One region of the Streptomyces sp. NPDC007088 genome, then DNA from elsewhere that is predicted to be linked to it. Evidence: riboswitches for the same ligand, from Rfam matches in the RefSeq annotation. Region 1 holds a riboswitch; each other region holds the start of a gene.
What was found. A riboswitch is a leader RNA that binds a small molecule or an ion and turns the genes downstream of it on or off. The one in region 1 is predicted to bind cyclic di-AMP.

Region 1 (9,336 bases):
TGGCGAAGATGCCGCGTACCTCGATGTCGTAGGCCGCGTTGGGGTATCCGGCCTGGCGCAGTCCGCTGATGAGGAACATCAGGGCGGCCTCGTCCTTGTCCATGTCGCTTATGAGCTGGTCGAAGGTGGCGTCGCGCAGCTCGTCGGGGCGGTACTCGTACCCCTGGCGGAGGGTCTTCTCGATGTCTTCGAGGGTCGCGGCGGTCTGCTTGTCGGTGAGGCCGAGGAGCGTGGACCAGGACGCGAGCGTGACGTCGTCTACGGGGAGCTTCATGAGGGTGGCGCCTTTCAGGTGGGGCCGTGGCCCGCCCCCCCCGCGGCCCGGGCCCCGGGGGGGGGGGCGGGGGGGGGGGCGGGGGCCCGGGGGGGGCGGGGGGGGGGGGGGCCGGGCGGGTGCCCCGCCCCCCCGCCCGGGCGCCGCGCCCCCCCCCCCCCCCGGTGGGGGGGGGGGGGGGGCCCCCGCCGCGGCGGGGGGGGGGGGGCCCGCGGGCCCCCCCCCCCCCCCCCCCGGCGTCTCCCGTGCGGCGGCAGAACGTTTTCCGTAAGAATTCGGTCGCAGAGGGACACCACCTCGGACGAGAAGTCCGGAAAACGCGCAGGGGTCGCCGGGAGCCCTTCGCATTCGGCCCCGGAATTACGGGCACGACAAAGAGACCCCCGCATTACCCACCTTTGTATACGGCGCAATTGTTAATGTCGGCCGCCCACCGTGTTTACGGCATGTTGCGAAGACCTCACACGCTCCGTGCCGCGCAGCCGGTGAGCCTGCCGGGCCCGTTCACCGTGCTGCGCGGTCAGCGTCCTGGCCCGCTCGGCGTCCCCGCGGGCCACCGCGTCGACGATCGCGCCGTGCTCGGCCCAGGACTCCTGCGGCCGCGCCGGGGAGTCGACGGTCCACATCCAGACGATCTTGTGCCGTAGCTGGGTCAGCAGCGTGGTGAGCGCCTCACTGCCGGAGGACTGCACGAGGGTCTCGTGGAACCAGCCGCCCAGGGACCGCAGGTCCTCGTCCTGGCCGCGCCGGGCCCGCTCCTGGCCGAGTCTGACCAGCCCGCGCAGCACCTTGAGGTGGGCGTCGGTGCGGCGCTGGGCGGCGCGGGCCGCGCACAGCGGTTCCAGCAGCAGCCGCATCTCCAGCAGGTCGACGGCCTCCTGCTCGGAGGGCTCGGCCACGTGCGCGCCCGCGTGCCTGCGCGTCACGACGAACCCCTCGGCCTCCAGGGTGCGCAGCGACTCCCGCACCGGGACGCGCGAGACGCCGTACCGGCGGGCGAGCAATTCCTCGGTGAGCCGGCTGCCGCGCTCGTACACACCGGAGACGATGTCGTCCCGGATGGCGGTGCATACCGAGTGCGCCGGAATGCTCATGGACCGACCTCCGCTTTAATCCCCGCGAAACGCCGTCGATTGACGCCCGTTCAGTGACTCTATTAGAACAGGCGTGAATTTCCGATGGGAGACGGCATTCCATGGATATCTTTTGGCCGGAAAGCCACCCCGCACACGCGCAAGGCCCCCGGGGTGACCGGGGGCCTTGCGGGCAAGCGGAGCGGCGCGAGGGGACGCCGCGTCTCAGACGTGGACGCCGTGGGCGCGGAGGTAGGCGACGGGGTCCATGTCGGAGCCGTAGTCGGGGCCGGTACGGGCCTCGAAGTGCAGATGCGGCCCGGTCGAGTTGCCCGTCGAGCCGGAGATCGCGATCTGCTGTCCGGCGCTGACGCTCTGCCCGACGGAGACGGTCGCGGAGGTCAGGTGCCCGTACTGGGTGTAGGTGCCGTCCTGCATGCGCAGGACGACCTCGTTGCCGTAGGCGCCGCCCCAGTCGACCGCGACGACGGTGCCCGCGCCCACGGCGTGCACGCTGGTGCCGCTCGCCGCGTGGAAGTCGATACCGGTGTGGCTGCCGGAGGCCCACAGCGAGCTGCCGGCCTGGTAGCCGGTGGACACGTACGAGCCGTCGACCGGGGCGACGAAGGCGTTGAGGCGCTCACGCTCGGCGGCACGGGCGGCGCGTTCCTTGGCCTCCCGCTCCCGCTTGGCCTTGGCCTCGGCCTTGCGCTTGGCCTCCTCGGCGTCCTTCTTGGCCTGCGCGGCCGCTTTCTCCTGGGCCTCGGCCTGTTCGGCGGCGGCGTGCTGGAGGGCGGCCTGGGTGGCGATCTCCTCGGCGAGACTGTCGTCGAGGGTGATCGCCCGGGTCAGCCCGGTGTCGTGGACGGCGGGGGCCTCGGCGGCGAAAGCGGAGGCGGCGAGACCGCCGACGACGCCGGTCGTGGTGAGCGCGGCGACCGAGGCGGCGCGGGCACCGGCCCTGCTCCCGCGGCTGGGACGACGGTGCTTGCCGGAGGGGCGCGTGAACGCCATGGAGTGGATGGTCCTTTCCTTCCCTCTCGCCTACCGGGTTAGCTGACGGGTTCGGAGCAGGAAGGTCTCCTACGGCCACCGCCGGGCGGTGGCCGATTCACCCCAGTGGAACCTGGGTCCCCGGCTCCCTCGGCTCGCGCCTCGGGACTCGGCGATGACTGCCCGGTGCCGCTGGTGCGACGGGTGCCTGACGAACAGCCGGACCGACGCTAAACGGGACATCAGGGCCGCAACAAACGGAACCGGTGGTTTGTAGCGCACGCCACAGCACAGACAGGGCGTCATGCGGCATTCGGGACATGGGGGCAGGAGGCGGCGGAAGAGCCTCCGGCACAGGACGAAAGGGAACGCCCGCGCCGGACGGAGTGTCACGGACACGGCGGGGCCCCGGCGCCCTCCCTCTCCGGGAAGGACACCGGGGCCCTGAGTCCGCGTCAGCGGACCGCGTCGTGCCGGGCGGGCCTCAGCCCTCGACGACGGTGACCTCGCCGATACCGAGGGCGCGGACCGGTTCGGCGATCTGCGCGGCGTCCCCGACCAGGACCGTCACGAGGTGGTCGACCGGGAAGGCGCTGACCACGGCGGCGGTGGCCTCGACGGTGCCGGTCTCGGCCAGCCGGCGGTACAGCTGGGCCTGGAAGTCGTCGGGCAGTTGCTGCTCCACCTGATCGGCGAGGGTGCCCGCGACGGCGGCGGCCGTCTCGTACTTGAGCGGGGCGACGCCCACGAGGTTCTGCTCGGCGGTCTCCCGCTCGGCGTCGGTCAGCCCCTCCGCGGCGAGCACCCGCAGGACGTTCCACAGGTCCTCCAGCGCGGGGCCGGTGGACTCGGTGTCCACCGAGCCGCTGATGGCGAGCATCGCGGCGCCGGGCGCGACCGGGCTGCCCGCGGCCGGAGCGGCCGAGCGCAGCACCTGGCCGAAGGCGCGCACCCCGTAGGTGTACCCCTTCTCCTCGCGCAGGACCCGGTCCAGACGCGAGGTCAGGGTGCCGCCCAGGCAGTAGGTGCCGAGGACCTGCGCGGGCCAGACCCGGTCGTGCCGGTCGGCGCCGATCCGGCCGATGAGCAGCTGGGTCTGCACGGAGCCGGGACGGTCGACGATGTAGACGCGGCCGGTGTCGTCGGCGGTGATCGGCGGCACGGGCAGGGGCTCGGCGGTGTTCCCGGTCCACGCGCCGAGGGTCTCGGCGAGCAGGGCGTCGAGGTCCACACCCGTGAGGTCGCCGACCACGACGGCGGTCGAGGTGGCCGGGCGGACATGCCGTTCGTACAGCGCGCGGACGGCCGAGGAGTCGATCGCGGCGACCGTCTCCTCGGTGCCCTGGCGGGGGCGGGACATCCGGCTGTCGGCGGGGAAGAGCCGCTTCGACAGCTCCTTCGCCGCGCGCCGCGCCGGGTTCGCCGCCTCGTGCGGGATCTCGTCGAGACGGTTGGCCACGAGCCGCTCGATCTCGGCGTCGGCGAAGGCCGGGGAGCGCAGGGCGTCGGCGAGCAGGCCGAGCGCCTTGGGCAGCCGGGAGACCGGGACCTCCAGCGAGATGCGGACGCCGGGGTGGTCGGCGTGGGCGTCGAGGGTCGCCCCGCAGCGCTCCAGTTCGGCCGCGTACTCCTCGGCGGAGTGCTTGTCGGTGCCCTCGGTGAAGGCGCGGGCCATGATGGTGGCGACCCCGTCGAGACCGGCCGGCTCGGCGTCCAGCGGGGCGTCGAGCAGGACCTCCACGGCGACGATCTGCTGTCCGGGGCGGTCGCAGCGCAGCACGGTGAGCCCGTTGGGCAGGGTGCCGCGCTCGGGTGCGGGGAAGGCCCAGGGCTTCGCGGTGCCGGGCTGGGGCCGCGGGTGGAACTCCATGGTGCTCTGTACGGCGTCGCTCACTTCTGTGCCGCCTCCTCGTCCTGGTCGGTGTCCGCGGCTTCGTCCCGCGCGGCGGGGTCGCCCTCGGGGGCGGTGGGCTCGTAGACGAGGACGGCGCGGTTGTCGGGCCGCAGGCGGGCCGCGGCGATCTCGCGGACCTCGTCGGCGGTGATGTCGAGGACCCGCCCGACGGCGGTCAGCGCGAGCTGCGGGTCGCCGAACAGGACGGCGTAGCGGCACAGTTCGTCGGCGCGGCCGGCCACGGTGCCGAGCCGGTCGAGCCACTCGCGCTCCAGCTGGGCCTGGGCGCGCTCCATCTCCTCGGCGGTCGGGCCCTCCGCGGCGAAGCGGGCCAGCTCCTCGTCGACGGCCGCCTCGATCGTGGGGATCTCGACCTCGGCGGAGGTCTTGACGTCGAGCCAGCCCAGCGAGGGGGCGCCGGCCAGCCGCAGCATGCCGAACCCGGCGGCGACGGCCGAACGGTCGCGGCGCACCAGGCGGTTGTAGAGCCGCGAGGACTCACCGCCGCCGAGCACGGTGAGCGCGACGTCGGCGGCGTCGGCGGCGCGGCCGCCGTCCTCGGGCAGGCGGTAGGCCGCCATGAGGGCACGGGCGGGCACCTCCTCGCGGACGACCTCGCGCAGTTCCCGGCCGATCACCTCGGGCAGCGAGCCGTCCCGCGGGGGCTGCTTGCCGTCGTGGGAGGGGATGGAACCGAAGTACTTCTCGACCCAGGCCAGCGTCTGCTCGGGGTCGATGTCGCCGACGACGGAGAGGACCGCGTTGTTCGGCGCGTAGTACGTGCGGAAGAAGGCGCGGGCGTCCTCCAGGGTCGCGGCGTCCAGGTCGGCCATCGAGCCGATGGGGGTGTGGTGGTAGGGGTGGCCCTCGGGGTAGGAGAGCGCGGTGAGCTTCTCGAAGGCGGTGCCGTAGGGCACGTTGTCGTACCGCTGACGGCGCTCGTTCTTCACGACCGCCCGCTGGTTGTCCAGGGACTCCAGGTCGAGCGCGGTGAGCAGGGAGCCCATGCGGTCGGCCTCGAGCCACAGGGCCAGTTCCAGCTGGTTGGAGGGCATCGTCTCGAAGTAGTTGGTGCGCTCGAAGCTCGTCGTGCCGTTCAGGGAGCCGCCGGCGCCCTGGACGAGTTCGAAGTGCCCGTTGCCCTTGACCTGGGCGGAGCCCTGGAACATGAGGTGCTCGAAGAGGTGGGCGAGGCCGGTGCGGCCCTTCACCTCGTGGCGCGAGCCCACGTCGTACCAGAGGCAGACCGCGGCGACCGGGGTCAGATGGTCCTCGGAGAGCACCACCCGCAGGCCGTTGGCCAACCGGTGCTCGGTCGCTGTGAGGCCGCCGGAGCCGGCCCGGTCGGTGGCCGTGTGACCCATGGGCATGTACGTCCCTTCGCTCACCGGACCCCCCGCCGGCTGTCGCGCGCCGCCGGCGGGGGCGACCGGTGATGTCCGTCGGTGGTTGTCCGTCGATTCGTGCTGTCACTGTATGCAACCGCACGGACTTCTGGCGAAGTTCCCCTCGGTCCGGCGGACTCGCGCCGTGCGCGGGCACCCGCCGGCGGCCTCCCGGGCACCCCTCGCGGGGCCTCGTGGCGGGCCGCGTCGGACGGGTCGAGGTCGGGCTTGTCGGTACGGCGGTCCACAATGGTCCGCGTCAGAAGCAGACGATGCCGTGATCCACACGCGAAGGAGCCGCAGCAGCGATGGCCCGCCGCAGCACGAAATCCCCGTCTCGGGGCACCTCCCGGGCTGACGAAGGCGATTTCGAGGAGAAGATCCTCGACATCGACGTCGTCGACGAGATGCAGGCCTCCTACCTGGAGTACGCGTACTCCGTCATCTACTCCCGGGCCCTCCCCGACGCGCGGGACGGCATGAAGCCCGTGCAGCGCCGCATCGTCTACCAGATGAACGAGATGGGCCTGCGCCCCGACCGGGGCCACGTCAAGTGCGCCCGCGTCGTCGGCGAGGTCATGGGCAAGCTCCACCCGCACGGCGACGCCTCGATCTACGACGCGCTGGTGCGCATGGCGCAGCCCTTCTCGATGCGCGTCCCGCTGGTCGACGGCCACGGCAACTTCGGCTCGCTGGGCAACGACGACCCGCCCGCCGCGATGCGGTACACCGAGGCCAGGATGGCCGACGCGGCCTCCCTGATGACGGAGTCCATCGACGAGGACACCGTCGACTTCGCCGCGAACTACGACGGGCAGGAGCAGGAGCCCCTGACCCTCCCGGCCGCCTACCCGAACCTGCTGGTCAACGGCGCCTCGGGGATCGCGGTCGGCATGGCCACCAACATGGCCCCGCACAACCTGGCGGAGGTCGTCGCGGCGGCCCGCCACCTCATCAGGCACCCGGGCGCCGACCTGGAGACACTGATGAAGTTCGTCCCGGGCCCCGATCTGCCCACCGGGGGGCGCATCGTGGGCCTCGCGGGCGTACGGGACGCGTACGCGACGGGGCGCGGCAGCTTCAAGACCAGGGCGACCGTGGCGATCGAGAACGTCACCGCGCGCCGCAAGGGTCTGGTGGTGACGGAACTGCCGTTCACCGTCGGCCCCGAGAAGGTCGTCGCCAAGATCAAGGATCTGGTCGGCTCGAAGAAGCTCCAGGGCATCGCCGACGTCAAGGACCTCACCGACCGCGAGCACGGGCTGCGGCTCGTCATCGAGATCAAGAACGGCTTCGTGCCCGAGGCCGTCCTGGAGCAGCTGTACAAGCTGACGCCGATGGAGGAGTCCTTCGGCATCAACAACGTCGCGCTGGTCGACGGGCAGCCCCTGACGCTGGGCCTCAAGGAGATGCTGGAGGTCTACCTCGACCACCGCTTCTCCGTCGTACGGCGGCGCAGCGCGTTCCGGCGCGGCAAGCGCAAGGACCGGCTGCATCTGGTCGAGGGGCTGCTCGTCGCGCTGCTCGACATCGACGAGGTCATCCGCATCATCCGCTCCAGCGACAACTCGGCGCAGGCCAAGGAACGGCTCATCGCGCACTTCTCGCTCAGCGAGATCCAGACGCAGTACATCCTGGACACCCCGCTGCGCCGGCTCACCCGGTTCGACCGGATCGAGCTGGAGAGCGAGCGGGACCGGCTCAGCACCGAGATCGAGGAGCTGACGCGCATCCTGGACTCGGACGCGGAGCTGCGGAAACTGGTCTCCTCCGAACTGGCCTCGGTGGCCAAGAAGTTCGGGACCGAGCGGCGTACGGTGCTGCTGGAGTCGGCGGGCGCGCCCGTCGCGGCGGTGCCGCTCCAGGTCGCGGACGACCCCTGTCGCGTCCTGCTGTCCTCGACGGGTCTGGTGGCCCGTACGGCCAACGACGCCCCCTTCCAGGAGGGCGAGGACAAGCGCGCCAAGCACGACGTGATCGTCTCGGCGGTCCCGGCCACGGCCCGGGGCGAGGTCGGCGCGGTCACCTCGGCGGGCCGGCTGCTGCGTATCGCGGTGGTCGACCTCCCGCAGCTCCCGGACACCAACGCGGCGCCCTCACTGGCCGGAGGGGCTCCGGTGGCGGAGTTCGTGCGGCTGGAGGGGGACGAGTCCCTGGTGGCCCTGTGCACGCTCGACGAGTCCTCCCCCGGTCTCGCGCTCGGTACGGCGCAGGGCGTGGTGAAGCGGGTCGTGCCGGACTATCCGGCCAACCGCGAGGAGCTGGAGGTCATCACCCTCAGGGACGGCGACCGCATCGTGGGCGCCGCCGAGTTGCGCACGGGCGAGGAGGATCTGGTGTTCATCACCGACGACGCCCAGCTGCTGCGTTTCCAGGCGTCCGTGGTCCGTCCGCAGGGCCGTCCCGCGGGCGGGATGACGGGGGTGAAGCTCGCGGCGGGCGCCAAGGTGCTGTCCTTCCACGTGGTGGACCCGGCCGTCGAGGCCGCCGTGTTCACCGTCGCGGGCTCCCGGGGCACTCTGGACGACTCGGTGCAGACCACGGCGAAGATCACCCCGTTCGACCAGTTCCCGCGCAAGGGGCGGGCCACCGGCGGGGTGCGCTGCCAGCGGTTCCTGAAGGGCGAGGACTGCCTGAGCTTCGCCTGGGCCGGCCCCACCCCCGCTCGCGCCGCCCAGCGCACCGGGGCCCCGGCCGCCCTGCCCGAGCCCGACCCGCGCCGGGACGGCTCCGGTGTCTCCCTCGACAAGCCGGTCGCGGCGGTGGCGGGACCGGCGGCCTGAGCCCGGACGGCCCTGGGCCGGCCGGAGAGAGGGGGCGGTCCCGGGCGGGGTCGCCCCCGGGAACCGCCTTCCACGGGGTCGTACGGCTTCCTAAGGGAGACGGGCGTCCTGCCGTTCGTCCGTCTCCTCCGGCTCCGGGGCCTCCCGCGTCTCCCGCGTGTCCGGCGCTGTCCCCGGCTCCTGGACGTACCGCAGGACGCCCCACATCCGGCGCTGGCCGTCCGCGTCGGCACCGCCGAGGAGGGCGGTCGCGTCGGCGGGGGCGACGGAGTCGGCGCGGCACCCGTCCAGGGCGGTACGCAGCCCCTCGGCGTCGATTCCCGCACCGATCAGCACCAGTTGGGTCCCGGCCGCTGCGCCGTCCCGCGGCCAGGGCTCCGGGTAGAACCGCAGGAACCGCCCCACGGCGTGCACGGCGTACCGGTTGAGGGGGTCGGCGGGGCCGAAGTCCACGTAGCCCTTGATCCGGTAGAGCCCTTCGGGCCTGTGGTCGAGGAAGGACATGAGCCGCACCGGGTCGAGAGGCTCCGCGCAGGTGAAGGACACGCTCTCGTAGCCCTCGTGCAGGTGGGAGCGGGGGCGCGGGGACGGGCCCGTGCCGACCGCGGACTCCTCCCCCGCCTCTCCTTCCGCGTGCTCGGCACGCAGGTCGTCGAAGGACAGCTGGCCCACGCGCTCCCGGGCGGGCCTGCGGTCGAACAGCAGGTCCGGGTCGATACGGCCGTGGGCGGCGGGTACGACGGCGGCGCCCCGGGCCGAGGCGGTGACCTCGGTGAGGAGCCCGGCACGGTCGGCGGAAGTCAGCCGGTCGGTCTTGTTGAGGACGACGAGATCGGCGGCCCCCAGGTGCCGGCCGATCTCGGGGTGCCGCTGCCGGGTCGCGCGGAACTCGGCCCCGTCCACGACCTCGACGAGCCCGCCGTAGACCAGTCCG
Region 2 (9,336 bases), on a different contig from region 1:
GTGCTCTCAAGGACCTCGCGGACAGCAAGCTCAAGGTCGTGCTCGCCGCCCCCGAGGTGCCCGTCGGCAACTACTCGAAGCAGGTCCTCGACAAGCAGCACCTCAAGGTGAAGGCGGTCTCGCAGGAGCCCAACGTCCGCGCCGTGCTGAGCAAGGTCGAGCTGGGTGAGGCCGACGCCGGCATCGTCTACAAGACCGACGCGGCCACCGCCCCGGACAAGGTCGACGCCGTCGACATCCCCGACGCGCAGAACGCCGTCGCCTCCTACCCGGCCGCCGCGCTCAACGGCTCGAAGCACACCGAGGCCACCGCCGACTTCGTGCGGTGGCTCAGCGGCCCCGAGGCCCAGAAGATCCTTCAGGGCGCCGGGTTCCAGAAGCCGTGACGGACGAAGGACACCGGACCGAGGCCCCCGGCGACCGCCCCGCGGACGGCCCCCGGGGGCTTCGCCCGTCCGCCGAGCGCCCGGCCTGGCACCGCCCGCGCGGGTCCGGCCCCCGTACGGCCCGCCGGCGGGCGCCGCTCGCGCTCGCGGTGCCCGCGCTGCTCGGGGTCGCGTTCCTGCTCGTCCCGCTGCTCGGGGTGCTCGCGCGCACCGACTGGTCGCGGCTCGGGGACCACCTGACCCGGCACGAGACCACCGAGGCGCTCCGCCTGTCCCTCGTCGTGTCCTTCTGGGCGCTCGGGCTCTCCCTGCTGCTCGGCGTGCCCCTCGCCTGGCTGCTCGCCCGGGTCGACTTCCCCGGCAAGGTGCTCGTACGGTCCCTCGTGCTGCTCCCGATGGTGCTGCCGCCGACCGTGGGCGGGGTCGCGCTGCTGCTCGGCTTCGGGCGGCGCGGGCTGCTCGGGCCCTGGCTGGAGAACACCTTCGGCGTCGTGCTGCCCTTCCACACCTCGGGCGCCGTCGTCGCCGCGACCTTCGTGTCGATGCCCTTCCTCGTCATCAGCCTGGAGGGCAGCCTCGGCGGACTGCGGCCGGGGTTCGAGGAGACCGCCGCCTCCCTCGGCGCCTCCCCGCTGCGCGTCTTCGCCACCGTCACGCTGCCGATGGTCGCCCCGGGGCTGGCCGCGGGCGCCGCGCTGACCTGGGCGCGGGCCCTCGGCGAGTTCGGGGCCACGATCACCTTCGCGGGCAATCTGCCGGGGACGACCCAGACCCTCCCGCTCCAGGTCTACCTCCTGCTCCAGGACTCCCCGGAGGCCGCGACCTCGGTGTCCCTGCTGCTGCTCGCCATCGCCATGGCCGTCCTGGTGGGGCTGCGCGGCCGGTGGACGACGGGCGGCGGCAGCCGCGGGCACGGTCCCCCCGCCGCCGTCCCCGGGGAACCGGCCGCCGTCCCCGGGGAACCGGCCGCCGTCCCCGGGGAACCCGCCGCCGTGCTCGGGGAGCCGGCCGCCGCCGGCGCGGAGCCCGGCGACGGCCTCGGCGGCACGGGGCAGGACGATCCGGCCGCCCCCGGGAGGGCCGCGCGGCCGTACGCCCTGCACGCCGAGGTCACCGGGTACACCGAGCTGTCGCTCGACGCCGCGCCCGGTACGACCGTCGCCGTCGTCGGGCGCAACGGCGCGGGCAAGACGACGCTGCTGCGCGCCCTGCTCGGTCTCACCCCCCGCGCGCACGCGCGGCTGCGCCTGGGCGACCGGGACGTCACCGGCCTGCCCCCGCACCGCAGGGGCGTGGCCTGGGTCCCGCAGGACGGCGCCCTGTTCCCGCACCTGAGCGCCCTCGGCAACACCGCGTACGGGCCGCGCGCCCACGGCGTGCGCCGGGCCGAGGCGCGACGCGAAGCCCGGCTGTGGCTCGACCGGCTCGGCGTGGGGCACCTCGCGCACCGGCGCCCCGCCCAGCTCTCCGGCGGCCAGGCCCAGCGCGTCGCGCTCGCCCGCGCCCTCGCCGCCCGGCCCCGGCTGCTCCTGCTCGACGAACCGCTCGCCGCGCTCGACCAGACGACGCGGGCCCGGGTACGGCACACCCTGCGCCGGCACCTCGACGGGTTCGGCGGGGTCTGCCTCGTCGTCACGCACGACCCCGTGGAGGCCGTGTCGCTCGCCGACCGGGTGCTCGTCCTCGACGAGGGGCGGGCGCTCCAGGACGCGCCGCCCGCCGAGGTGGCCCGGCGGCCGCGTTCCGCGTGGGTCGCGCGGATGCTCGGGCGCAACGCGTGGCCGGGCACGCTCACCGGGGACGGCGCGCTGGCGCTGGACGGCGGCGGGACGCTCCTCGCGGCCGGGACGGCGGACCCGGGGGAGACCGGGCCGCCGGCGGGGCCGGGCCTGCGCGCGCTCGCCGTCGTCGCGCCCGAGGCCGTCGCGGTCCACCGGGAACGGCCGGCCGGCAGTCCGCGCAACGTCTGGCCCGGCACGGTCCGCGAGATCACCGCTCTCGGCAGCCGGCTGCGCGTCCTGGTCGCGGGCCGGGCCGGCAGCGCCCCGGAACTGCTCGCCGAGATCACCCCGGCCGCCGCCGCCGAACTCGGACTGCGCGAGGGCACCGAGGTGTGGACCAGCGTGAAGGCCACGGAAGTCACCCTCGTACGGCTGTGAGGCGCCCCGGACGGCGCGGCGCCGGGCCCGCGGCGGAGGGAGCCGCACGTGGTCGGGGGCGTCCCCGGCATGGCGTATAGTTGTGTTTACCGACGCGGGGTGGAGCAGCTCGGTAGCTCGCTGGGCTCATAACCCAGAGGTCGCAGGTTCAAATCCTGTCCCCGCTACTAAAACCGGAAGCCCGGTGCATTCGTGCACCGGGCTTCCGGCGTTTTCGTGTGTCCCCGTCGGCTCTCCCGGGGGCGGTACCCGCTCGGCCGCCCCCAAGTAGCCGGAGCCGCTCCTGGGGGGAAACGTGAGGAGAGCACGGAAACGGCAGGAGCGGGGCGCAGAGCGGGCGGGAGGCGAGCCGTGGGGACGCGAAAGCCCGACGAACACGGCGCTCCCGAGGAGCGCGGCGCCCCCGGCACGGGCGGTGCGGACCGCGTTCCCGGCGAGTACGGCGCCGTCGGCGGCCGGGACGGGCCCGGCCAGGACGCCGGGTCCTTCGCCGGGGCGGAGGGGGGCGGTGCCTCCTCCGGTCCTGCCGACGACGACCCCCGCACCGACTACAAGCCGGTCCCGCCGCCGCCCCCGCTCGTCCTGGGCGGGCGCGGCAGGCGGGACCGGTGGGCGCGGGCCGTCGTGCGCGCGCTCCCGCCCCTGCTGCTCGCCGCCGGTTTCGTCTTCGGGCTGACGGCGCCGCCCACCTACTTCGCCGCCCCCTTCTTCACGGCCGCCCCGTTGATCGCCGCGCCCTTCTCGGGGCTCGTGGTCACCGTGGGGACCGGGGTGGCGGGGCTCGTGCTCGCGACGGTCCTGCACCTCGCCCAGCACAACCTCTCGACCGCGGCGTTCGTGATGGAACTGATCACGGTGGCCGTCGTGTGTCTCCTGGCCGCGCTGATCAATCTGGTGATCCGGCACGGCGGCCGTCAGCTCGCCTCCGTGCAGCACGTCGCCGAGGCGGCGCAGCGCGCCGTGCTGCCGGTGCCGCCCGGCCGGATCGGCGGCTTCGACATCGCCGCGCAGTACGAGGCCGCCGAGGCCGACGCGTTCATCGGGGGCGACCTCTACGCCGTGCAGGACTCCCCGCACGGCGTGCGCATGGTCCTCGGCGACGTGCGCGGCAAGGGGCTCGGCGCGGTCGAGGCCGTGTCCGTGGTGATCGGCGCGTTCCGGGAGGCCGCCGAGCAGGAGTCCACCATCGAGGGGGTGGCCGCCCGGCTGGAGCGGGCGCTCGCCCGGGAGGGGGCGCGGCGCCGCGCGCTCGACGCCTTCGAGGGGTTCACGACCGCCGTGCTCGTCGAGATCCCGCACGGCGGCGGCGTCCTGCGCGTCGTCAACCGCGGGCACACCGAACCGCTCCTGCTGCACCACGACGGCCGGGTCCTGGTCCTCTCGCCCGGCGAGCACGCCCTGCCGCTCGGCATGGGGGAGCTGGGCACCTGGCCCGACCGCGCCGAGGAGACGGAGTACCCGCCGGGCGCGATGCTGCTGCTCTACACCGACGGGCTGTCCGAGGCGCGCGACACCCGGGGCCGCTTCTACGATCCCGTCGAGCGGCTGCGCGGACGCGTCTTCGAGCATCCCGCGGCCCTGCTCAGGACCCTCACGCGCGAGGTGCGCGACCACACCGGCGGCGCCACGACCGACGACATGGCGCTGCTCGCCGTACGCCGTCCGCGCTCCGGGGCCGCCGCGGTCGCTCCGGAGCGCCTTCGGGAGGAGAGCGCCGACGCCGCACAGCACCCGGGACCGGACGGCCGGCATGGTCCGCACGGATCGTCCGAGGGTGGTCACCGAGGGTGAGAAGGTGGACGCGCTTCCATAACAACTGACGCACCGTCAGTTTTCCGCCCCCTCCGGATGGGCGGTCAACTCGTCCGGATCGGATGCCCCATGTCCGTTTAAGCCCAGGCCGGAGCCCGTAATGATCAACGGGAACGGCTTGGAATCCACGCCTCGTGTCTATTAACGTTCGATAACGCAGCGCGGTCGTCCCAGCCGTCAACAGCGACGGCTCCGCGCGCACGCGCCGAATCCCGCGAGGGAACCGGGGAACCAACTTCCTGGGGTGAATCGGACATCGCGTCCTGGTGTCCGTAGGAGACCTTCCTGCTCCGAACCCGTCAGCTAACCCGGTAGGCGAGAAGGAAGGAAAGGAGTGCCGCCCTCGTGGCGTCCAACCCGCCTGCCCCCGCTCCCACCGGGTCCGCCCCCACCTCCTTCTACGACTCCGGGAGAGCCCACGGCCCCGGCCCCGACGGGGGCTCCGGCCCCCGCCCGGTGCCCGAGCCCGGCACCGGGGAGTGGAACCCGACCGAGGAGACCGTCGTCCCGGTGCGCGGCCGGCACCGCGTCGCCAGGCAGCGCGGCGGTCTCGCGCGCAGCTCGACGGTCCTCGGAGTCGGCGTCCTCGCGGCCGTCGGCGCCGGCGGTATCGCCACCGCGCAGGAGAAGCCGAAGGTCCAGCTGTCGCTTCCCGAGTCCTTCCCGAAGCTCAAGGACGTCAAGGACGCCCTGCCGGAGGCCAGGTCGCTGCCCGGAGTCGGCACGCTGATCGACGACGTCGCGGGCGAGGACGGCGACGCCCCCGCCCAGCTCGCGGCCAACCCCGCCGCCTCCCCGCTCACCAGCGCCGGAGTCACCCAGGCCGATCTCGACCAGGGCACCACCGACGCCGGTGAGGCCCTGCGCGCCCGCATCCTCACCCAGGCCGAGACCCAGGCCGACAGCGCCGACCGGAGCGCTCAGCGGGCCGCGGAGGCCGCCGCCGCGCGGGCCGCGGCCGAGCACGCCGCCACCGAGCAGAAGAAGGCCGAGACCGCGCGGAAGAAGGCACAGGCCGAGGCCAGGGCGAAGGCGGAGGCCGAAGCGAAGGCCAAGGCCGAGGAGGAACGGCTCGCGCGGCTCGCCAGGAGCTACACGCTGCCCGTCGCCTCCTACACCCTCACCTCGCACTTCGGCGACGGCGGCTCCATGTGGTCCTCCGGCCACCACACCGGGCTCGACTTCGCCGCGCCGACCGGGACCCCGCTCAAGGCGGTCCACTCGGCGACCGTCAAGGAGGCCGGCTGGTCCGGCGCCTACGGCTACCGCACCGTCCTCGAACTCGACGACGGCACCGAGCTCTGGTACTGCCACCAGTCCTCGATCTCGGTGAGCGCGGGCCAGCAGGTCACCACCGGCGACGTCATCGGCCGCGTCGGCGCGACCGGGAACGTCACGGGGCCCCACCTGCACCTGGAGGTCCACCCGGGCGGCGGCGCCGCGATCGACCCGATGGGCTGGCTCCGCAGCAGGGGGCAGAACCCCTGATCCGGCGCCGCCCCGCACGCCGGGTACCGCCTGTCCCGCCGGGCCCCGGTCCGCGCGCGAGAGGCGGTGGGCGGCGTACGGGGCGGCGGTATCCGGAATAAGCGATGCCGTTCCCGGCGTTGAGAGCGCACATGACCTCCACGCGCACACTCGGCTCCTCCGGCATCGACGTCTTCCCGCTGTCCCTGGGCGGCAACGTGTTCGGCTGGTCCGCGGACCGGGAGCAGTCCTTCGCGGTGCTGGACGCCTACGCCGCGGCCGGCGGCAACTTCGTCGACACCGCCGACGCCTACTCGCACTGGGTCCCGGGCAACAAGGGCGGCGAGTCCGAGACGATCATCGGGGAGTGGACGCGGGCCCGCTCCAACCGCTCCGACGTCGTCATCGCCACCAAGGTCGGCTCCCACCCCGACTTCAAGGGGCTGTCCCCCGCCACCGTCAAGGCGGGCGCGGACGCCTCCCTGCGCCGGCTGGGCACCGACTACATCGACCTCTACTACACGCACTTCGACGACACCTCCGTCGAGGTCGGCGAGATCATCACCGCCCTCGACGAACTCGTGAGGGCCGGCAAGGTCCGGGCGATCGCCGCGTCCAACATCTCGCCCGAGCGTCTCCAGGAGTCCCTGGACTTCTCCGACCGCGAGGGCCTGGCCAAGTACGTCGCGCTCCAGCCGCACTACAACCTCGTCTCGCGCGACACCTACGAGGGCGCCCTCCAGGACGTCGCCTCGCGCGCCGGACTCGCGACCGTCCCCTACTTCGCGCTCGCCTCCGGCTTCCTCACCGGCAAGTACCGCCCGGGGACCAGCGTGGAGAGCGTGCGCGCCGAGGGCGCCGCGAAGCACCTGGAGACCGAGCGCGGGCAGAAGGTCCTCACCGCCCTCGACGAGGTCGCCCAGGCGCACGGCGCCGAGGTGGCGACCGTGGCCCTGGCCTGGCTCGCCGCCCAGCCCACCGTGGCCGCGCCGATCGCCAGCGCGCGCACCCCCGAGCAGCTCAAGGCGCTCGTCGCCGTCGCCGGCCTGGAACTGACCGAGGACGAGCTGAGCCGCCTCACCACCGCCTCCGCCTGAGGCGGCGGCGCGGCCCCGCGACCGGCCCCCCGCACCACCCGGCCCGCCCCGGCCGACGTCCTACGTCTGGCCGGTGGCGGGCCGCGGCGCGTCCGGGGGCGGGGGCGGGTTCGCGGCGTAGGGGTTTGCCTCGCCGTACCGCGCGGGCTCCCCGTACGGCGAGGGGGACGCGTTCCCGTGGGGCGCGGGGCCGTGCCCGTGGCCCTGCCCGTACCCGTACCCGTGCGCCGTCGCCGGGGTGTTCCAGGCCGCGGGGACCGGCAGGTGCCGGTGGGAGCGGGGCGGGGCGACGCGCCACGTGTAGGCGAAGGCGGGACCGGCGAGGTCGCGCCCCTCGGCCAGCGCGTCCAGCAGCTCCCGCTCGCGCCGCGTGAACTCCCCTCCGGCGGGGCCGCCCGCCGCCTGCTCCACGGCGGCCTGCCGGCGCAGCAGGGCGAGGGTCGTCGCGGTGGCGGCGTAGCGGCGTACGGTCCGTACGTCGTGCCGGTCGCCGTGGTACGCGGCCCACTCGGCGGCGATCCGGCGCGAGCGCGTCGAGGCGAGCGCGGGCGGCTCCAGCGGGAGGAACCAGCCGCCCGCGACGTAGGGCGCCAGTTCCTCGCGGACCGCGCGCAGGTCCCGGTGGCGGTGCCACAGCACGAGCCACGTGAGCAGGCCGAGCGCCGGGACCATGACCGTGCCGTAGACCAGCGGGAAGCCGTCCGGGCCGAAGGACGGCGAGAGGTTCCACGTCGCGTGCAGCGCCATCGCGAGCAGCAGTCCCGCGAGCGGCAGCAGGACCCGGGGCGCGCGCCGCCGCTCCGGGCGCAGCGCCGCGAGGCCGAAGCCCGCCCCCGTCAGGCACGTGAACAGGGGGTGCGCGAACGGCGACATGACGGCGCGGACGAAGAAGGTCGCGAGGGTCACCGAACCGAGGCCGTGCCGGCCCTCGACGTGGTCGGTGCCGAAGGCGTTGCCGAGGTACAGGATGTTCTCGGTGAAGGCGAAGCCGGCCGCGGTGACCCCGGCGTACACGACGGCGTCCACGACGCCCATGATCTGCCGTCGGCGGAAGAGGACCACGAGCAGGACGGCGGCGGCCTTCGCGCTCTCCTCCACGATCGGGGCGACGACGGTCGCGCCCAGCGTGTTCGCGTGCGCGCGGTCCGCCGTCGCCGTCTCGATCCAGCGCGTCGCGAAACCGTTCGCGACGATCGCGATGAGCGCCGCCGCGCAGGCGCCCCAGGCGAACGCGAAGACCTGGCCGCGCCGGCGCCCCGGACGCACCCGGCCCAGCAGCCGGAAGACGAGGATCAGCGCGGGCACGGGCAGCACCGCGAGGCCCAGGCCCACGAAGAAGCCCCGGGTGCCCGTCTGCTGCCGCACCAGCGCGAGGATCACCAGACCCGACACGGCGAGCAGCAGCACGAGCGCCCCCGCCTTCACCGCGCGCCGCTGCCACCAGCGCGGACGCCAGGGCGCGGGAGCCGGTCCCCCGGGGCCGGGGGCCGCGGCTCGCGGCGCCGCCGGGTACGGGGCGCCGGGCGGTCCCCCGGGGCCCCGCCGCCGCGGCCACCGCGGCCCGGGGTCACGCTCCCCCGGACGCGGAGAACTGTGGGTCACACGGCGACCCTAACCAGCCTCCGCGCGGACCGGGTCCGGCACCGGGGCGTCGTTGCGGCGGAACAGCAGGTCGCGCACGACGTGGCCCTTCGCGAGGCCCTGGCCCTCGAAGCGGGTACGGGGGCGGAACGCGGGACGCGGCGCCCAGCCGCCGTCCGGGGCGGTGTTGTCGAAGGCGGGGTGCGCGGACAGCACCTCCAGCATGTGCTCGGCGTACGGCTCCCAGTCGGTCGCGCAGTGCAGGACGGCGCCGGGCGCCATGCGGTGGGCGGCCAGGTCGAGGAAGGCGGGCTGGATCAGCCGCCGCTTGTGGTGGCGCGCCTTCGGCCACGGGTCGGGGAAGTACACCCGCACCCCGTGCAGGGCGCCGGGGGCGAGCATGTCGCGCAGCAGGATCACGGCGTCGCCGTTGGCCACCCGCAGGTTCTCCACCCCGGCCCGCTCGGCGAGGCCCAGCAGGTGCCCCTGGCCCGGGGTGTGCACGTCGACCGCGAGGATGCCGGTGCCGGGGTCGGCGGCCGCCATCCGCGCCGTCGTCTCGCCCATGCCGAAACCGATCTCCAGGACGACGGGGAGCGGACCGAACAGCGCCTCCAGGTCCAGGACGCCCGAGCCGTCCACCTCCAGGCCCCAGCGGGACCACAGGCGGCGCAGGGCGTCCTCCTGCGAGGCGGTGACCCGGCTGCGCCGGGGCTGGAAGCTCCGGATGCGCCGCTCGCTGTGCGAACGGGCCGGATCGGCGGCCGGGCCCGCACCCTCCACGAACATCCGGCCCTGGCCGCGCGAACGCCGCACCGCGGGCCCGGACTCCGG
Region 3 (9,336 bases), on a different contig from region 1:
TGACCGACCAGCTGGCCGCGATGGCCGGTTCCGGCCGCTTCGCGATGCCCGAACTCGAACTGCTGCCCGCCTCCTACGACCTGCCGGGCGCGCGCCTGCTCGACCTCGTGCAGGTCATGGACCGTATCCGCGCCGAGTGCCCGTGGTCGAGCCTCCAGACCCACGAGGGCCTCGCCCCGTACGCGCTGGAGGAGGTCTTCGAGCTCGTCGAGGCGATCGAGACGGGGGACCGCGCCGAACTGCGCGAGGAACTCGGCGACGTCCTGCTCCAGGTCGTCTTCCACTCCCGGATCGCGGAGGAGGACGCGGAGGAGCCCTTCTCCGTGGACGACGTCGCCGGCGCCATCGTCGACAAGCTCGTCCACCGCCACCCGCACGTCTTCGGCGAGGAGCGCGCCGAGACCCCCGAGGACGTCCGCGCCCTGTGGCTGCGCAGGAAGGCCGAGGAGAAGGGCCGCACCTCGGTCACCGAGGGCGTACCGCTGGGCCAGCCCGCCCTGTCCCTCGCCGCGAAACTCCACTCCCGCGCCCGCACGGCGGCCCTCGACGTGGACCTGCCCACCGGCCCCGGCGGCGGTATCGGCTACGAACTGCTCGCCCTCGCCGCGAAGGCCCAGGCCGAGGGCGTCGACCCGGAGGCCGCCCTGCGCGGCGCGGCACGCGCGTACCGGGACGCGATCCTGGCGGCGGAGGGCCGTCAGGGCTGAGGGGGGCGGCGCAGAGAAAGGTCGATGTCGAGCGCGACGGGTACGGGAACCCGCAGCCGGTCGTGGTGGATTCCGGTCAGGGCGTAGACGCCCGTGGCCGGGTCCGCCTCGTGGACGTAGACGACGGGGCGGCCATCGACTCCCTCTACCCGCCAGAAGTGCCTGATGCCCGCTGCCGCGTACTTGCGTGGCTTGATCCGCCGATCCCGCTCTGCCGATTCCGCCGAGACGACTTCGACGGCGAGCAGGATGTCGGCGGGTTCGTGGAAAGTCTGAGCGGGGCCCGTACGGGCAGCCCAGGGGACGAGCATCAGGCCGGGCTCCGGCCGGTTGTCTCTGTCGAGTTACAGGTCGTCCGGTACTTGGTCGAACAGCGCGTTTTCCAGCAGCCGTAGCACGGCCATGTGGAAATCGGTCTGCGGACGGAGTATGGCCGTACTCAAGAGCCTACCTGGGGCATATGCCGCAAGTATATACGAAAGAGTGAAAGCCGCGCACGGGAGTCCACGCCGCCGGGCCCGCACGGACGGAGGCAGCGCCGAAGGAGCCCCCCGCCCGGCCCGGTACCGTCGACCGGTGACCGAGAACGCCCCCGCCACCCCGGACGGCCCCGCCACCCCGGACGGCCCCGCCGCCACGGACGGCCCCGCCGCCACGGACGGCCCCGCCGCCACGGACGGCCCCGCCGCCACGGACGCCCCGGACGGCCCCACCGCCCCCGCCTGCCCCCTCGCGGTACCCGGCCCGACCCCGCCGCTGTTCAGCCGGGAGTTCGCCGCCGACCCCTATCCCGCGTACGCCTGGCTGCGCGAGCACGCGCCGGTGCGCTGGACCCGGCTGCCCAGCGGGGTCGAGGCGTGGCTCGTCACCCGGTACGCCGAGGCCCGGCAGGCCCTCGCCGAGCCCCTGCTGTCCAAGAACCCGGCGCACCACGCCGAGTCCGCCCACGCCAAGGGCAAGACCGGCATCCCGGGCGAGCGCAAGGCCGAACTCATGACGCACCTGCTCAACATCGACCCGCCCGACCACACCCGGCTGCGCCGCCTCGTGTCGAAGGCGTTCACCCCGCGCCGGGTCGCCGCTTTCGAGCCTCGGGTACGCGAACTGACCGACGCCCTCGTCGACGGGTTCGCGGAGAGGGGGGAGGCGGACCTCATCCACGAGTTCGCCTTCCCGCTCCCCATCTACGCCATCTGCGACCTGCTCGGCGTCCCGCGCGAGGACCAGGACGACTTCCGCGACTGGGCGGGCATGATGATCCGGCACGGCGGCGGACCGCGCGGGGGAGTGGGCCGGGCCGTCAGGAAGATGCGCGGCTACCTCGCCGAACTCATCCACCGCAAACGCCTCGACCCCGGCGACGACCTCATCTCCGACCTCGTCCGCGCCTCCGACGACGGGGAGCACCTGACGGAGAACGAGGCCGCCGCGATGGCCTTCATCCTCCTGTTCGCCGGCTTCGAGACGACCGTGAACCTCGTGGGGAACGGCGTACTGGCCCTGCTCGGGCACCCGGAGGAACGCGCCCGCCTCCAGGCGTCCCTGGCCGCCGGGGACCGGGGACTGCTCGCGACCGGCGTCGAGGAACTGCTGCGCTGGGACGGCCCGGTGGAACTGGCCACCTGGCGGTACGCGACCGCGCCACTGCGCGTCGGCGAGCAGGACATCGCGCCCGGGGACCCCGTACTCGTGGTGCTCGCGGCGGCCGACCGCGACCCGGAGCGCTTCACCGCGCCCGACACGCTCGACCTCGCGCGCCGCGACAACCAGCACCTCGGTTACGGCCACGGCATCCACTACTGCCTCGGCGCGCCGCTGGCCCGCCTCGAAGGGCGGACCGCGCTGGAGCGGCTGCTGACCCGCCTTCCGGACCTCGCGCTGGACGCCGAACCCGAGGAGCTGCGCTGGCGCGGCGGCCTCATCATGCGGGGGCTGCGCACCCTGCCCGTCCGCTTCACTCCCGTCACTCCTGCCCCGGACGGCGGCGCGTAATACCCCACTTACCCGTGATGTGGCAGCTCGTGCGACCTGAACCGACGTCAAAAATGTGATGTTCGTGTGATCAGGGCTGCATCGACTTGTGACAGGCATTCGAATCCGGCTACGTTCACGTCCGATCCAGCTGTCACGCGAAAGGCAACCGCATGCTCTCCGGGAACGGCCGTCACCGACGCCCCCGCCAGGCCCCGGCCCTTGTCGTCGCGGCAGGAGTGACCGGCTCGGCCATCGCCATCCCGCTGCTCGGCGCGACCGGCGCCAGCGCGGACCAGGGCCCTTGGGACCGCCTCGTCGAATGCGAGACCGGCGGCTCGTGGAGCGCCGACAGCGGCAACGGCTACTACGGCGGCCTCCAGCTCTCCGACGACGAGTGGGAGGCGAACGGCGGTCTCGACCTCGCCCCGCGCGCCGACATGGCCACGCGCGCCCAGCAGATCCTCGTCGGTCAGCGCATCCTCGCCGCCCAGGGCCCGTCCGCCTGGCCCGGTTGCGCTGTCGGAGCGGGCCTGACCCGTGAGGACGGCGGCACCGACGACGCGGCGGGCGCGGGTGTCGGCGACACCTCGACCGTCCCCGCCTCGCCCTCCGCGCAGCCCTCGGACTCCGGGGACCCCGCGAAGAAGGCGGAGTCCGGCAAGACCGACGAGTCCCCCGAAGCGGAGAAGTCCGACAAGGAGGACAAGGGCGCCAAGGACGCCAAGGGTGACGAGAGCGCCGAGGTGCCGAAGTCGCCCGAGAAGACCTCGAAGCACGCCAAGCCGGGCACCTCGGACGAAACGTCCGCACCGGACGCCGAGTCAAGTGCCTCCCCCTCCGCGAAGGAGGAAGGGGGCGACGCCTCCGGCAAGCCCTCCGGCCGCCACGCCAAGAAGGACACCCAAAGCCCCTCCGGCGAGCCCTCCTCGCGCGAGGAGGAGGACGGCGCGTCGCCCGTCTCCGGCGACGCGACGGACCGGGAGCCGGGCGACGCGGACACCCAGGACCCGGCCGCCGCCGGAGTGGACCGTTCCCCGGCCGGCGAACTCCACGCCTCGCGGGGAGAAAACGGGCAGAGGTCGGCGAACGGCGCCACCAAGGACAAGACGTACACGGTGCGTTCGGGCGACAGTCTCTGGGCCATCGCGGACGCCCACGAGCTCCCCGAGGGCTGGACCGCGCTGTACGAGGAGAACAAGAAGGTCGTCGGGGCCGACCCCGACCTCATCCTCCCTGGCCAGAGCCTGGATCTTGGTGTGGATTCGGGTCAATAACCGGACAAGAGGGTGTCAGGGTTCGAGCCCCTTTGTCCGGTTGAGGGCAAGTGAGACATGAGTCTCAACAGCCCTGATCGTCTTTGAAGTTCCGGTTGTTTCTTGCTTAACGTCGTCTCCGCTCCCCACCGGGAGCCCCCATGGCCGTCACGCCGAATCCTGCCGGCGACCGTGCGGGACAGTCGTCGCGTCGAGCGCCGAAGGCAGGAGCGGGGGACCCAAGGTTTGCGCCCCGCGTGCCGTCCGGAGAGATCCGGGCGGTGCGCGGGGCTCGGGGTGAAGTCGTGCGCAAGGTCGCACGGCCGGGCAACTCACGGGCCCGAACCCGACAGCTCACCTCGTAGGCGTCGGTGAGGAGACCTCTTCATGCTGTTTTCCAGCAAGGGCAACAAGCACCGTCGTTCTTCCAGGGCCACCCGGGTCGTCGCCCTCGCGGGTGTCACCGGCGCCGCCATCGCCGTCCCGCTGATGGCCTCAGGCACCGCCTCCGCCGCCTCCGTCTCGACCTGGGACAAGGTCGCCCAGTGCGAGTCCGGCGGCAACTGGTCCATCAACACCGGCAACGGTTACTACGGTGGCCTCCAGTTCAACCAGTCCTCCTGGGCCGCCGCCGGCGGCACCCAGTACGCCCCGCGCGCCGACCTGGCCACCAAGGGCCAGCAGATAGCCACCGCCGAGAAGCTCCTCGCCATGCAGGGACCGGGCGCCTGGTCCTGCGCCGGCGCCGGCGGCCTCACCAACGACGGTGTGGACCCGGGCGTCAGCACCGGCGGCTCCTCCTCCGGCCAGCAGTCCCAGCAGGCCGCCCCGCAGCACACCGACGGCCAGGCCGCCTCGCGCGGCCAGCAGCGCCAGGCGGCCCCGCAGCCCAAGGCCGCGCCGAAGCCCGCCCCGAAGGCCGCGCCCAAGTCCACGACCGGCACGGTCACGACCGACACCGGCAAGATCGTCCCCAAGGGCGACGGCGAGTACAAGGTCGTCACCGGCGACACGCTGAGCGAGATCGCGCAGAAGCACCACGTCTCCGGCGGCTGGTCCAAGCTGTTCCAGCTCAACGACGACATCGTCAAGAACGCCGACCTGATCTACCCGGGCCAGCAGCTCCACCTGAGCTGACCCGGCCGGCGGGCCCCGCGCCCGCCGCTCCCCGGCCCACCCCCAGGGCCCCGGCCCCACAGGGCCACCCGGCCCCTCGGGGCCGCCCCGCCCCGGCCCGCGTCCCCCGCGCGTGCCGGGGCGGGGTCCGTTCCGGCCGCCCGGCTCGTCCGTGCGCCGCCCCGCTCAACGGCGGGCTCATGTGTCACGGCGGACGGCTCAGATGCTCACCCGCCCCGGCGGCGACGCGCCGGATATGCGCCCGATGTCCCTTGCGTCCGGTCGTTTCGTCTTAGCGGGCGGGCTTCGGGGGGCCTCGGGTCCCGAGCCGGTTAGGCTCATGTCGCAAGGTGCTCACGCACCCCGCACTTCCTGCTTCACATCCCACGAAGGAGATGCTCGTGCCGTCCATCGACGTCGTCGTAGCCCGGGAAATCCTGGACTCCCGAGGCAACCCCACGGTCGAGGTCGAGGTCGGCCTCGACGACGGGAGCACGGGCCGCGCTGCCGTGCCCTCCGGCGCCTCCACCGGGGCCTTCGAGGCCCTCGAACTGCGTGACGGAGACGCGAACCGCTACGGCGGCAAGGGCGTCGAGAAGGCCGTGCTGGCCGTCATCGAGCAGATCGGCCCGGAGCTGGTGGGCTACGACGCCACCGAGCAGCGGCTGATCGACCAGGCGATGTTCGACCTGGACGCCACCCCGGACAAGTCCTCGCTCGGCGCCAACGCCATCCTCGGCGTCTCCCTCGCCGTCGCGCACGCCGCCTCCGAGGCCAGCGACCTGCCGCTCTTCCGCTACCTGGGCGGCCCCAACGCGCACCTGCTCCCGGTGCCGATGATGAACATCCTGAACGGCGGCTCGCACGCCGACTCCAACGTGGACATCCAGGAGTTCATGATCGCGCCGATCGGCGCCGAGTCCTTCTCCGAGGCCGTCCGCTGGGGCTCCGAGGTCTACCACACCCTCAAGAAGGTCCTGAAGCAGCGCGGGCTGTCCACGGGCCTCGGCGACGAGGGCGGCTTCGCCCCGAGCCTGGAGTCCAACCGCGCCGCCCTCGACCTCATCCTCGAAGCGATCAAGGAAGCCGGCTACGTGCCCGGCCGCGACATCGCGCTCGCCCTGGACGTCGCCGCCTCCGAGTTCTACAAGGACGGCAAGTACCTGTTCGAGGGCAAGGAGCGTTCGGCCGCCGAGATGACCGAGTACTACGAGGAGCTCGTCTCCGCGTACCCGCTCGTGTCCATCGAGGACCCGCTGTACGAGGACGACTGGGCCGGCTGGAAGACCATCACCGACAAGCTCGGCGACAAGGTCCAGCTCGTCGGTGACGACCTGTTCGTCACCAACCCGGAGCGTCTGGCGCGCGGTATCGAGGAGGGCTCCGCGAACGCCCTGCTCGTCAAGGTCAACCAGATCGGCTCGCTGACCGAGACCCTGGACGCCGTGGAGCTGGCCCAGCGCAACGGCTTCAAGTGCATGATGTCGCACCGCTCCGGCGAGACCGAGGACGTCACGATCGCCGACCTCGCCGTCGCCGTGAACTGCGGCCAGATCAAGTCCGGCGCCCCGGCCCGCACCGACCGCGTCGCCAAGTACAACCAGCTCCTGCGCATCGAGGAGATCCTCGACGACGCCGCCGTGTACGCGGGCCGCTCCGCGTTCCCGCGCTTCAAGGGCTGAGCCCCCGGGCCCCCGCGCCCGCGCGATGTCCGTCGGCACCCGGCTGACGGCCCGCCCCGGGGCGCACGGCCTCCGTACGTCCCCGCACCCGGTCCCGTACCGTGTGCGGGGACGTACGCGTGTTCAGGACGTCCGCGCGTTTCACGGGTGCACGGGGAGGCACGATGCCAGCGAGGGACCACCGGGACCGGTTCTCCACGGCCACCCGGCTGCGGGCACTCGGCGAGCAGACCGCCGCGCGCGTCTACCGCTCCCAGTCCCGCCGCCAGGCCCGCCGCTCCCGGCTGACCGGGCGCGCCGCCCTCCTCGTCCTCGTCCTGTGCACGCTGGTCGTCGCGCTCGCCTACCCGATGCGCCAGTACGTCTCGCAGCGCAACGAGATCGCCGACATGCGCGAGCAACTGCGCGAGCACCGCGCGAACGTGGAGCGGCTGCGCGACGAGAAGGCCCGCTGGGAGGACCCCGCCTACGCCCGCCAGCGCATCCGCGAACGCCTCCACTACGTGCTGCCCGGCGAGACCGGCTACACCGCGCTGGTCCGGGGCGCCGCGCTCCAGGGCCCGCAGCCCGGCGGCGCCGTCTCGCACCGCGCCTGGTACGCGAACCTGCTCACCGGAATCGACCGCGCGGACGCCTCGGACCGCTGAACCGCCCGGGGACGGCGCGCCGCCGCCCTGCGGCGATACTGGGGGAACGGGACGGCACCGAGCCGGCCCCGCCCGCCAGGCCCCCGCCGTCGCACGTACGAGAGAAAGCCCCGCATGGACACGCCCCCGCCGCCCACCGCGCCCGCCGAGCCGACCGAGGCCGATGTCGCCGCCTTCAAGCAGCAGCTCGGCCGTCCGCCGCGCGGGCTGCGCACCATCGCGCACCGCTGCCCCTGCGGGCTCCCGGACGTCGTGGAGACGGCGCCCCGGCTGCCCGACGGCACCCCGTTCCCCACGCTGTACTACCTGACGTGCCCGCGCGCGGCCTCCGCGATCGGCACGCTGGAGGCGAACGGCGTGATGCGCGAGATGACCGAGCGCCTCGGCCGTGACCCGGAGCTCGCGGACGCCTACCGCGCCGCGCACGAGGACTACCTCAGGCGCCGCGACGAGATCGAGGAGCTGACCGGCTTCCCGAGCGCGGGCGGTATGCCGGAGCGCGTGAAGTGCCTGCACGTCCTGGTCGCGCACTCGCTCGCGGCCGGGCCGGGCGTCAACCCGCTCGGCGACGAGGCCCTCGCGATGCTCCCCGAGTGGTGGGCGAAGGGCCCGTGCGCGGACCTGTGCGCGACGGCCGAGGGGGAGGGCAAGTGACGAGGGTCGCGGCGATCGACTGCGGTACGAACTCCATCCGCCTGCTCGTCGCGGACGCCGACCCGGCGACCGGCGAGCTGCGCGACCTGCACCGCGCCATGCGCGTCGTGCGCCTGGGCCAGGGCGTGGACCGTACGGGCCGCCTCGCCCCGGAGGCGCTGGAGCGCACCTTCGACGCGTGCCGCGCGTACGCGCGCCTGATCGAGGAGCACGGCGTCCCGGCCGGCAAGCTGCGCTTCGTCGCGACCTCCGCCTCCCGCGACGCCTCCAACCGCGAGGACTTCGCGCGCGGCGTCCGCGAGATCCTGGGCGTCGACCCCGAGGTGATCACCGGCGAGGAGGAGGCGCAGCTCTCCTTCACCGGCGCGACGAGGGAACTCACCGGCTCCGACACCTACGAGAAGCCGTATCTGGTGGTCGACATCGGCGGCGGCTCCATGGAGTGCGTGGTCGGCGAGGACGCGGTGGCCGCGGCCCGCTCGGTCGACATCGGCTGCGTGCGGATGACGGAACGCCACCTCACCCGCGAGGACGGCACGGTGGTCGACCCGCCGACCGCCGCCCTGGTCGCCGCGATCGAGTCGGACATCGAACGGGCCCTGGACCAGGCCGCCGAAACGGTCCCGCTGAGCGAGGCGCGCACCCTCGTGGGCCTCGCGGGCACGGTCACGACGATCGCCGCGATCTCCCTGGACCTCCAGGAGTACGACTCGGCGGCCATCCACCACTCCCGCGTCTCCTACGCGTCGGTGTCCGCGATCACCGACCGCCTCCTGGCCTCCACCCACGCCGAACGCGCCGCGATCCCCGCGATGCACCCGGGCCGCGTCGATGTCATCACCTCCGGCGCCCTGATCCTGCGCGCGCTCATGCGCCGTGCCGGGGCGAAGGAGGTCGTGGTCAGCGAACACGACATCCTGGACGGGATCGGCTGGTCGGTGGCGGAGGACGGCCACCGGCCCTGAGCCGGAGGGGCGGGCCGCCTCAGCCGCGCTCGGCCAGCGGAGCCACGTCGGCGGCGCGTTCCCGAGGGACGTACGCCGGTGTTCCGCGACACGGGCCCCTCGTGAAAGGCCGGGCGGGGCCCGCTCAGCTCAGTCAGACCAGTTCGAGTTCGGGCAGAGAGAAGAATCCGGCGACGGCACGCGCGATCCTCTCCTCGACGTCGTCGCTTTCGAGGTCCGCCCGGGGTCCGGCCAGGCGCGCCGCCGTGAGCGCGGGCAGCAGCAGCTCGGGTTCCGCGCCCCCTCCGTCGCTCGGGGACTCGAAGCTGAGGAAGGTGATCAGCCGCCCGTCCCGGTAG

Region 2: linked by a shared signal. The riboswitch ahead of ACFYMP_RS24695 (M23 family metallopeptidase) and the one ahead of ACFYMP_RS02695 (M23 family metallopeptidase) in region 1 are both predicted to bind cyclic di-AMP.
Region 3: linked by a shared signal. The riboswitch ahead of ACFYMP_RS07685 (transglycosylase family protein) and the one ahead of ACFYMP_RS02695 (M23 family metallopeptidase) in region 1 are both predicted to bind cyclic di-AMP.

The regions. Positions count from the first base shown of each region.
Region 1 covers NZ_JBIAFO010000001.1:609,334-618,669, forward strand. The annotation lists gene ACFYMP_RS02685 (hypothetical protein) at 1-274, opposite strand, end outside; gene ACFYMP_RS02690 (GntR family transcriptional regulator) at 691-1,368, opposite strand; gene ACFYMP_RS02695 (M23 family metallopeptidase) at 1,573-2,361, opposite strand; cyclic di-AMP (ydaO/yuaA leader) riboswitch at 2,374-2,525, opposite strand; gene ACFYMP_RS02700 (M16 family metallopeptidase) at 2,825-4,210, opposite strand; gene ACFYMP_RS02705 (M16 family metallopeptidase) at 4,231-5,598, opposite strand; gene ACFYMP_RS02710 (DNA topoisomerase (ATP-hydrolyzing) subunit A) at 5,928-8,402, shown strand; gene ACFYMP_RS02715 (CobW family GTP-binding protein) at 8,493-9,336, opposite strand, start outside.
Region 2 covers NZ_JBIAFO010000017.1:128,389-137,724, forward strand. The annotation lists gene modA (molybdate ABC transporter substrate-binding protein) at 1-386, shown strand, start outside; gene ACFYMP_RS24680 (ABC transporter permease) at 536-2,545, shown strand; tRNA gene ACFYMP_RS24685 (tRNA-Met) at 2,639-2,712, shown strand; gene ACFYMP_RS24690 (PP2C family protein-serine/threonine phosphatase) at 2,897-4,336, shown strand; cyclic di-AMP (ydaO/yuaA leader) riboswitch at 4,551-4,690, shown strand; gene ACFYMP_RS24695 (M23 family metallopeptidase) at 4,703-5,845, shown strand; gene ACFYMP_RS24700 (aldo/keto reductase) at 5,977-6,921, shown strand; gene ACFYMP_RS24705 (PrsW family intramembrane metalloprotease) at 6,982-8,328, opposite strand; gene trmB (tRNA (guanosine(46)-N7)-methyltransferase TrmB) at 8,533-9,336, opposite strand, start outside.
Region 3 covers NZ_JBIAFO010000003.1:456,718-466,053, forward strand. The annotation lists gene ACFYMP_RS07665 (nucleoside triphosphate pyrophosphohydrolase) at 1-707, shown strand, start outside; partial or broken gene ACFYMP_RS07670 (Uma2 family endonuclease) at 698-1,033, opposite strand; gene ACFYMP_RS07675 (cytochrome P450) at 1,464-2,699, shown strand; gene ACFYMP_RS07680 (transglycosylase family protein) at 2,852-3,955, shown strand; cyclic di-AMP (ydaO/yuaA leader) riboswitch at 4,141-4,317, shown strand; gene ACFYMP_RS07685 (transglycosylase family protein) at 4,322-5,071, shown strand; gene eno (phosphopyruvate hydratase) at 5,446-6,732, shown strand; gene ACFYMP_RS07695 (septum formation initiator family protein) at 6,897-7,379, shown strand; gene ACFYMP_RS07700 (DUF501 domain-containing protein) at 7,494-8,033, shown strand; gene ACFYMP_RS07705 (exopolyphosphatase) at 8,030-8,998, shown strand; gene ACFYMP_RS07710 (hypothetical protein) at 9,132-9,336, opposite strand, start outside.